Regions from separate parts of the Rhodococcus sp. G6(2025) genome, predicted to be linked through region 1. Evidence: riboswitches for the same ligand, from Rfam matches in the RefSeq annotation. Region 1 holds a riboswitch; the other holds the start of a gene.
What was found. A riboswitch is a leader RNA that binds a small molecule or an ion and turns the genes downstream of it on or off. The one in region 1 is predicted to bind thiamine pyrophosphate.
Positions count from the first base shown of each region.

Region 1 (5,040 bases):
GATCGCTTCCTCGACCACCAGCCGGGCGCGTCCCGCGAGATGAGCCTCGGCGCGCTGCAGGTGTGGCAGGCGCTGCTCGAGCGCACCGGACGCGGCCGGGGAACGCAGGAAGTGACCATTGTGTTCACCGACCTGGTGGGGTTCTCCAGTTGGTCGCTGCCCGCCGGTGACAGCGCCACCCTCGCCCTGCTGCGTGACGTCGCCCGAGCCGTCGAGACCCCCATCGTCGACCGCGGAGGACACGTGGTGAAACGCCTGGGGGACGGCGTGATGGCCGTCTTCCCGAGCCCGGACCGCGCGATCGACGCCGTCTTCGCCGCGCAGGAGGCGCTCGCGGAGGTGGAGGTGGACGGCTACCGCCCCCGGATGCGCGTCGGCATGCACACCGGTGTGCCCCGGCAGATCGGCAGCGACTGGCTCGGCGTGGACGTGACGATCGCGGCACGCATGATGGAACTGGGCGGCGACGGCAACGTGATGGCGTCGTCCGCCACGCTGGAGAGTCTGCAGCCGGGCACCCTCGACGAACTGGGTGTCGGCGTCAAACCGTGGCGACGCGCCTTCTTCGCCCCCGCGCCGAGCGGGGTGCCCTCCGACCTCGGTATCTGGCGGTTGCGGCTCCGCCGCCCGTGAGTACTTCTCAACCGCCGGACGTTAATAAGTACTCACGGGTGACGGAGTCGCCACAGTGGAGAGACGGGGCCGTGACCGGCACCCAGGTCGTACGACGCCTCCAGGCACTTGGTGACCCATTCCTTACCGAACGCCACCGCATCGGGCACGGACCACCCGTGGGCGAGCGCGCTCGCGATGGCGGCCGCGAGGGTGTCACCGCCGCCGTGGTCGTTGCCGGTGTCGATGCGGGGACTGCTGAACTCGAGGAACCTGTCGCCGTCGAACAGCAGATCGGTGCTCGACGCCGACGTCCGGAGATGCCCGCCCTTCACGATCGACCACTGCGCCCCGAGCGCGTGCAGCGCTTCGGCGGCGCGGCGTGCGGTCGCGTCGTCCACCACCTCGATGCCGGTGATCAACCGGATCTCGTCGAGGTTCGGGGTGACCACCGTGGCGATCGGGATCAGCGTGTTCCGCACGGCGTCCAGCGCCTCGGCGTGCAGGAGCGGATCGCCGTGCATCGACGCGCACACCGGGTCCACGACCAGCGGGACCGGTAGGTCGCGGCCGATCCCGACCTCGGTGCACACGGCGGCGACGGCCTCGATGATGGCCGTCGACGCCAGCATGCCCGTCTTCGCTGCCCCGACCCCGATGTCGTCGACGACGCACCGCACCTGCGCGGCCACCGTCTCCGGCGGAATCTCGTGGAAACCGCTGACGCCCACCGAGTTCTGCACCGTCACCGCGGCGACCGCGACGCATGCGTGGACGCCGCACAGCGCCATCGTCCGCGAGTCGGCCTGGATCCCGGCGCCACCGCCGGAATCGGTGCCTGCGATGGTGAGGACTCGGACGGGGGTCTGGCCGTCGGGGGTCAGGGGCAGCAGCTTCACGAAGGGGACCTTACCGATTCTCTGAGGTGACGGACTCGACGGGCAGATACACGCGACCACCTGCGTCGACGAACTCGCTCGACTTCTCGGCCATGCCCGCCTCGATGGCTTCGACCGAATCGAGTCCATGTTGCTGTGCGTACTCGCGCACGTCGGCGGAGATCCGCATCGAACAGAACTTCGGGCCGCACATCGAGCAGAAGTGGGCCGTCTTTGCCGGCTCGGCGGGCAGCGTCTCGTCGTGGAACTCCCGCGCGGTATCCGGGTCGAGGGACAGCGCGAACTGGTCGTGCCAGCGGAATTCGAACCGGGCCTTCGACAGCGCGTCGTCCCGCTCCTGCGCCCGCGGATGCTGCTTCGCGAGATCCGCCGCGTGCGCCGCGATCTTGTACGTGATGACCCCGGTCTTGACGTCGTCCCGATTCGGCAGTCCCAGGTGTTCCTTGGGTGTCACGTAGCAGAGCATCGCGGTGCCGGCCTGCGCGATCATCGCCGCGCCGATCGCGGACGTGATGTGGTCGTACGCCGGCGCGATGTCGGTGGCGAGCGGCCCGAGCGTGTAGAACGGCGCCTCCTCGCACAACTCTTCCTCGAGGCGCACGTTCTCCACGATCTTGTGCATCGGGACGTGCCCGGGACCTTCGATCATCACCTGCACCCCATGGGATTTCGCGATCCGCGTGAGCTCCCCGAGGGTGCGCAGTTCCGCGAACTGGGCTTCGTCGTTGGCATCCGCGATGGAGCCGGGGCGCAGACCGTCACCGAGCGAGAACGTGACGTCGTAGCGGTGGAGGATCTCGCACAGTTCGCCGAAGTGGGTGTACAGGAATGACTCTCGATGGTGGGCCAGGCACCAGGCCGCCATGATCGACCCGCCGCGGGAGACGATTCCGGTGACCCGACGTGCTGTCAGCGGGATGTAGCGAAGCAGTACACCGGCGTGGACCGTCATGTAGTCGACGCCCTGCTCGCACTGTTCGATCACGGTGTCGCGGTAGATCTCCCATGTGAGCGCGGTCGGGTCGCCGCCGACCTTTTCGAGCGCCTGGTAGATCGGCACGGTTCCCACGGGCACGGGCGAATTGCGCAGGATCCATTCTCGTGTCTCGTGGATGTTCTTGCCGGTGGACAGGTCCATGATGGTGTCTGCACCCCACCGCGTCGCCCACACCATCTTCTCGACCTCTTCCGCGATCGACGACGTGACCGCGCTGTTGCCGATGTTCGCGTTGATCTTCACCGCGAACGCCTTGCCGATGATCATCGGCTCGAGTTCGGGATGGCAGCGGTTGGCCGGGATCACGGCGCGTCCCGCCGCGACCTCGGTGCGCACCGTCTCGGGTGAAACACCCTCGCGTGCAGCGCAATACTGCATCTCGGCGGTGACGACGCCGGCGCGAGCGGCATCGAGTTGGGTGCCCTCCCGGCCGGCGATCCACGGTGCGCGCAGATGCGGCAATCCCGCTCCCAGGTCGATCGTGGCGTCCGCGTCGGTGTACGGACCCGACGTGTCGTACACGTCGAGGTGTTCACCGTTGGTGAGGTGTACGCGCCGGACCGGCACCCGGATGTCGTCGCCCGACAGCAGGTACTGCTTGGTGCTGCCCTCGATCGGCCCCGTCGTGACGGACGTGGCTGTAGATACGTGTGTGCTCATCGATGATGCTCCCTACGCCGGCATTACCCGGACAGGTTCGACGGTCGACGGCCCTAGCCGTCCTCTCAGCCCGCTGGTGCGAGCCCCCGTGGATGTGTAGTTGTCACACAAACTGTAACCGAGATCTCTGTGATCAATCATTCGGGTGAAACTTGGACAGCGGTTCCCGGCATCGGTATAAAGGGTGATGAACATCACATTTCGATTACGACACATACCCCCAGGAGATAGCCATGCTGACAGACGCGCAGGTTGTGGACGTGATCGACAACGCCGATCAGAACCGATTCGAGCTACGCCTGAGTGGTGATCTGGTCGGCATCCTCGGGTATTTCGACCTCGCGGACACCCCGCCCGGCGCCGGTGCCGGCGAGGGCGTGGTGGCCGCTCGGCCGCCGGGCCCGAAGAGTCGAGGGCGGCAGGCGCCCGTGGTCTCGTTCATGCACACCGTGATCGTGGAGGACTTCGGCCACCGCGGACTCGCCGCCCTCATGGTGGGTCGCTCCCTCGACCTCGCCCGCGGGTACGGCTGGAAGGTCCGGCCCGTGTGCACGTACGTGCAGCGCTTCGTTTCGGCGCATCCCGAGTACCGCGACCTCGTCGTTCCGGTGGACGGCTGACTGCGGCGGGCCACGAATCGGGCACTCGTCGGCAACGAAACGGTTCCGGGAGCGGCGATTCCGCTCGCGAGGATGCCGCCTTACTGATTCCATGAGTGGCATGGATCACATTTCGAACAGTTCCGAGTCGTCGGGGAACATCACGGCCGCTGATGCTCGCGTGCTCGACAACCCTGCCCATGAACGATTCGATCTGTGGCTGGGGGACGAGTTGGTCGGCATCCTCGGCTACCGGGACGAGGACGACATTCCCGGATTCACCGCGAAGCCGGGCGAGGTGGTCGCGTTCATGCACACGGTCGTCAAGGAAGAGTTCGGTGGGCGCGGGCTGGCCGCGGTCCTCGTGGGCGAGGCGCTCGGCTCGGCGCGTCGGCGTGGCTGGAAAGTGCGTCCCATCTGCACGTATGTCCAGCGCTACTTGGCGCTCAATCCTGAGTACCTCGACGTCCTGGTTGCCGAGTAGCCCCACTCGCGAGAGCACTGCTCTTGCCATCTGCGACTCTGCTGTGAATACTGCTCTGCATAGAGAGCGGTGCTCACAATGGAGGAGTCGTCATGACCGTGTCGGATCGGATCGAGAGTCGTACCGGGGTCGCACGGATCTGCGCCGCGGCGCTGTTCGCCCTCGCCGGCGTCCTGTTCGTCGTGTACCCCTTGGTGCGTCCCTACGCAGCGGGCGGGGCGCCGGACGGGCGGGCCGAGTTCGCCTCACCGTCGTGGCTCGTCGCACACCTCGCCGCGGTCGGCGGATTCATCGCGTTCGGGCTTGCGCTCGTCGCGCTCAGCGGACTGCTGAAAGGGACGGGCGGTGAACGGGCGGCGGTGGTCGCGGTGGCGGCGTCGTGGATCGGGACAGGGCTGACGCTGCCCTATTACGGGGCCGAAACGTTCGCGCTGCACGCCCTGGGCGGCAGCGACCTCGACGAGAATGCGGTCACAACCCTCACCGAAAGCGTGCGGATGGGGGCGGCGCAGGCGACGCTGTTCGCCACCGGTCTGCTCCTCGTCGCGGTCGGCGCAGCCGCTGCCGCCGTGGCGATCGCCCGGTCCCGGCTACTCGCCGGGTGGGCGGGGATCCCGATGGCAGTGGGGTTCGCGCTGTTCATCCCGCAGTTCTACGTCGACGCCCCACTGCGCATCGGGCAGGGAGTGCTCATCGGATTCGGGTGCGCGGTTGTGGCGCTCGGTGTGCTGCGTTCTCAATCGCCGAGGTCGACGATGACCGGCGCATGATCGCTGGCGCCCTTGCCCT
Region 1 covers NZ_CP179750.1:6,401,324-6,406,363, reverse strand. The annotation lists gene ACLIVD_RS29740 (adenylate/guanylate cyclase domain-containing protein) at 1-633, shown strand, start outside; gene thiD (bifunctional hydroxymethylpyrimidine kinase/phosphomethylpyrimidine kinase) at 666-1,511, opposite strand; gene thiC (phosphomethylpyrimidine synthase ThiC) at 1,522-3,168, opposite strand; TPP riboswitch at 3,161-3,268, opposite strand; gene ACLIVD_RS29725 (GNAT family N-acetyltransferase) at 3,402-3,788, shown strand; gene ACLIVD_RS29720 (GNAT family N-acetyltransferase) at 3,889-4,251, shown strand; gene ACLIVD_RS29715 (hypothetical protein) at 4,344-5,021, shown strand; gene ACLIVD_RS29710 (exodeoxyribonuclease III) at 4,988-5,040, opposite strand, start outside.

Region 2 (5,040 bases), 570 kb from region 1:
CAGCCACGGCGAGAAGTCCACGAGTACGGCGAGGGCCCACGCGAAGAGCAGGGAGACGGCGAACCCGATCAGTGTCACCTGCAGTGTCGCGGAGGCGTGACCGGAGATGGCGTCCCGCGCCCGCCAGCCCTGCTGGACCACCCGCAGCGGCGACGGCAGCACCTGCGGCCGGATTCCGCTGACCGTCACGTACACCTGCCACGCGACGACCAGCAGTGCCACGACCACGACCGCGGGCAGCACCCGCCGCAGCAGCGGGGACGTGCCCGGGGCCGTGGTGCGCAGACTCGGGTCAGGGCTGAGTGAGGTACTCATTGGTGAAGTACGTCGACCAGTCGGGTTCCGTGGTCAGCGGTGCCCCGTCGGGGCCGGTGAGCAGGCCGTGCTGGAACAGGAAACCGGAGTACCCCGCCCACTGCTCGGCCGTCTGTGTCCCGACCTTGCCGGAACTGTCCTTCATGTACTCGGAGGACAGCATCTGCTGGCTCTCCCGCACGAGGGACTCGTCGGTGAAGGCGCCGGGGTTGGCGTCGATCAGTATCTGCGCGGCCTCGTCCGGCCGGTCGGCGGCGAACTGGTATCCGCGCTGCAGGGCCTGGACGAACTTGCGGGCCTGCTCGGGATGGTCGGCCATCCACTCCTCGTTGCCCTCGATGACGAGAGCGTACGCATCCGGGAAGCCGTAGTCGGTGTAGTGGAAGTAACGCATCGGCGTGCCCTGGTGCTCGGCCTCGATGCCCTCCCAGCCGAAGAACGAGACGGTGAAGTCGGCGGTGCCGGAGTACACGGCCTCGTACGCCGAGGTGCCGAGCGTGACGGTGGTGAATTCGCCCTTGCCGCCGTCGTTGCGGATGATCTGCTTCAGCGTCTCCTCGCCGTCCGGGTCCGCGAACCCGGCGTAGATCTTGCCGTCCAGATCCCGGGGGCGGGTGATGTCGGCGCGATCCGCCTTCACCGCGATGCCCGTCGCCCAGTGCTGCAGCGGAGCCATCACCGACGTGGTCTGTGCGCCCGCGGCCTTCGAGAACGTCGCCGAACTCTGGAAGCTCACCCCGAACTCCGCGTTGCCGGCGTCGACCAGGGTGTCGGGCGAGGTGTCGTTGTAGGGCAGCACCTGCACGTCGAGGCCGGCGTCCGCGAACCAGCCTTCCTGCTGGGCGACGAACAGGCCGGTGTGGTTGGTGTTCGGTGTCCAGTCGAGTGCGAACCGGATGGTGTCGCCGGACTGGGAGTCACCGGCGCAACCGGTGAGCAGCGACAGGGCGGAGACCAGGACGACGGCTGCGGTGGCAGCGCGCTTGGTACGAGAGAAGAGTGTCACGACGCCGGCCATTCCTGCTTGTTGAGAGCGGTGTCCCAGAACATGAGTTCGTAGCGGCTGGCGATCACGAACGCCTCCGCCATCGCCTCGCGCTGAGCATCGGTCGCGGCCTCGGCCGCCGCGTCCACGAGTTCGCGGGCCCTCGCGACGGCGGCGTGGAACTCCTCCGCGTCGTAGGTGGTCACCCACTGTGCGTACGGGTGCGACGGGTCGGTGGAGAGCACCTCACGGGCGCTCGCCGCGAGCCGGTGCCCGACGTCGGCGTAGATCCAGAAGCAGGGCAGCACTGCCGCGGCGGCCACCGCGTACGGCTCGGTGGCGGCGACGGCCGTCAGGTAGGAGATGTACCCGAGGCAGGCAGGCGAATGCAGCGGCTCCGCGTCCGACTCGGGGAGTCGTCCGCTGGTCAGCAGATTCTGGTGCAACGCGGCCTCGACCGTGGCGGCCTCCGCGGCCGAGCCCGCCCAGAAGCCGGCCTCGACCGGGCCCGGCGCGTGCGCGGCCACCAGTGAAAGGGCTTTCGCGTACCCGGTCAGGTACAGGAAATCCTGCTCGATGTACGTGCGGAACACGTCCAGCGGCAGCGTTCCGTCGCCGAGGCGGCGCAGGAACTCGAGTTCGTCGATCGCCTCGCGCAGCACCTTGGTCCGGTCCCACAAGTGGTCCGTGAATCGGGCGTGCTGGCCGGCGCCGGCAGCATCTTGGACAGAGCTATTCACAACGTTGACATCCCTTCGTCAGCATTACCTGAGCAGGTTCCCGGGTGTGTTCTCAGCCCCGCCCGTGCGGAGCACCCCGTGTCAGAACAAGCCGACCCTAGCACCGGCCGTGCCGCGGGCGGAAAGGCCAGGGTCGGTGGAGGGGCTCAGCCGGCGAGGAACGCGGCCGCGCTCGGCGGGAGGGGTGCGGGGCCGCGCCGGTAGATCTCCGCGGGCCGGCCGGTTCCGACGACGGCCATGTCGCCGGTGTTCTCGAGGGCCGGCATCAGGTGCCGCCGGAACGAGTCCTTCGGCAGTGGACGCCCGAACACCACCTCGTACACCCGGCGGAGTTCGAGCACCGTGAACGTGTCGCCGGCCAGGCCGGACGGGTCGACGGCCCGCGCGTACCGCTCTCTCAGGTCGGCGACGGCGAGGGCGACGACGTCCGCGTGGTCGAACGCCAGGTCCTGCGTCACCCGGTCGTCGTCGACGGTGACCAACATCGTGTCGCGGGGGAGCGCCGTGCGGGGCAGCGCGGCGCCGTGCGTCATCGACAGCACCCACCCGCGATCGTCGCGGCCGGGATCGTCCAGCATCGCCAGCTGATGGAATTCGGTGCCCGTCAGGCCGGCCTTGATCCGCAGGCACCGCTCGGCGGCGTCCCGCAGTCGCTCACCCTGGTGGAGGAACGTGCCGGGGAGGGCGGTCCGGCCCGAACGACGGGGAACCACAAGAACTTTCAGTTCCGGGCCGTCGACGGTGAGGACGGCGACGTCGACCGCCACGGACGGGCGCGGGTAGTCGAGGAGGCTCCTGCCCTCGGAATCGGTCCATGCGGCCACGCGGGAATGTTAGCGCACTGTTGATCTATGTCGCGTTCGATCGGTCCTGCCTGCTCATCGTTGGTAGTTTGGCGAGAGATTCCCGGAACGTGATGCGTGAGGAGATTCCGTGGAGGTCGACAAGTCCGGCGACACGCTCGTCGTCCGCGCGCGGGACGGTGAGGTGCGTGGCTACCCCGAGGGCGACGTCTACGCGTGGAAGGGCATTCCGTTCGCCGCGGCCCCCGTCGGCGATCTGCGGTTCCGCGCCCCGGCCCCGCCCGCACCGTGGGAGGGTGTGCGCGACTGCGTCGACTTCGGCCCGATGGCGCCGCAGGGGCACGGCACCGCCGTCCCCATCGACGCGGGACTCGAGATGGACGAGGACTGCCTGTCCGTCAACGTCTGGGCCCCGAGACCCGACGGCACCCCGCGGCCGGTGATGGTGTGGATCCACGGCGGTGCCTACTGCCTGGGAACCGCAGCTCAGGGCATCTACAACGGGCGCATCCTGTCCACAATCGGCGACGTCGTGCTGGTCTCGTTCAACTACCGGGTGGGAGCGCTCGGCTTCCTCGACCTGTCGTCGTTCTCGACGGCCGAGCGAGTGTTCGAGACCAACTGTGGGCTGCGCGACCAGGTCGCAGCCCTCGAATGGGTCCGCGACAACATCGCGTCGTTCGGCGGTGACCCGGACGAGGTGACGGTGTTCGGGGAGTCGTCCGGAGCCGGGTCGATCACCACGCTGATGACGTGTCCGAGCGCGGAGGGGCTGTTCCACCGCGCGATCGCCCAGAGCCCGCCCGCCACGTCGGTCTACGGGAGCGAGCGGGCGGCCACCGTCGCGAAACAGTTCCTCGACATCCTCGAGGTGGAACCCGCGCAGATCGACACCCTGCTGCACCTTCCGTACCGCACGGTGATCGAGGCCAGCGACACGCTCGTCAACGAGGTGCCGACGAGGATTCCGGGCACGCTCGCGATGGCGCCCGTGGTGGACCGCGACTTCCTGCCCCGTTACCCGGTGGCCGCGTTCCAGAAGGGGCACTCCCACCGCATCCCTCTCATCATCGGTTCCAACAAGGACGAGTCGTCGATCTTCAAGTTCATGAAATCTCCTCTGCTGCCGGTCACGTCGGATTCGGTGCAGGAGATGTTGAGGGCGATCGCGGCCGATCACCCGGAACTGCCCGCCGCCCGCCTCGCCGACATCCTGTCGGCGTACCCGGACCGCGGAAAGCCGAAGGGCGCGCTCGCGATGTCGAGGGACGCCGCGTTCCGGATGCCCGCCCTGTGGGTGGCCGACGCCCACAGCCGGCACTCGCCGACGTGGATGTACCGGTTCGATCAGGCCACGCCGATGCTCAAGGCCGCACGGATCGGAGCCGGCCACGCCACCGAACTCCCGTACGTCTTCGGCAATTTCGACACCCTCAACATCGACCCGACGTTCTGGCTCGGCGGCCGGAAGACGGCGCTCGAGGTGTCGGGCCGGATCCAGCGCCGGTGGCTCGCGTTCGCGCGGCACGGTGTCCCCGCCGCGCTGGACGGGTCCAAGCACTGGGCGCCCTACGACGAGGAGAACCGCTCGACGTTGCTGATCGACGGCGCGGACACCCTCGTGAAGGACCCGGACCACGAGATGCGGATCGCGTGGGGCAACGACGTCATGGGCTTCAACTGACGGGCACCTTGTCGTCCAGTTCCTTCAGGACGGGCAGCGCGAAGCAGGCCAGCCCGATGATCAGGACCGGGATCGCGAGCACGAAGAACGTCGGCTGAATTCCCCACTTGTCGAGGAGGGGACCGGCCAGCAGGTAACCCAGCGGACCCGCGGCGTACGCGGTGGACGTCATGACCCCGGTGACGCGCCCGCGCATGTGCTCCGGACTACGAGTCTGCATGGCGTAGTTGGCGATCGGGCCGACCGGACCGAACACGAGACCCTGGAGGAGGGCCAGCGCCAGAATCGCCCACAGCGGCGGCAGGAACGCCATCGCGACCATGGCCGCGCCCAGCACCGTCACCGCCACCACCATCAGCATCCTGCGCGACACATACGGCGCGAGCGGTCCGTACGCGAGGGCACCCACCACGCCGCCGATGCTGAGCGCCATCAGGACCGAACCCAGTTGCGCGGGCTTGTCGAGTTCGGTGAAGTACACCGGGAACACCACCGATTCGACGGGCATGTACA
Region 2 covers NZ_CP179750.1:5,826,422-5,831,461, reverse strand. The annotation lists gene ACLIVD_RS26955 (ABC transporter permease) at 1-315, opposite strand, end outside; gene ACLIVD_RS26950 (ABC transporter substrate-binding protein) at 293-1,333, opposite strand; gene ACLIVD_RS26945 (TenA family protein) at 1,318-2,040, opposite strand; TPP riboswitch at 2,034-2,129, opposite strand; gene ACLIVD_RS26940 (NUDIX hydrolase) at 2,187-2,864, opposite strand; gene ACLIVD_RS26935 (carboxylesterase/lipase family protein) at 2,974-4,527, shown strand; gene ACLIVD_RS26930 (MFS transporter) at 4,520-5,040, opposite strand, start outside.
Region 2: another riboswitch for thiamine pyrophosphate. It lies ahead of ACLIVD_RS26945 (TenA family protein); the one in region 1 lies ahead of thiC (phosphomethylpyrimidine synthase ThiC).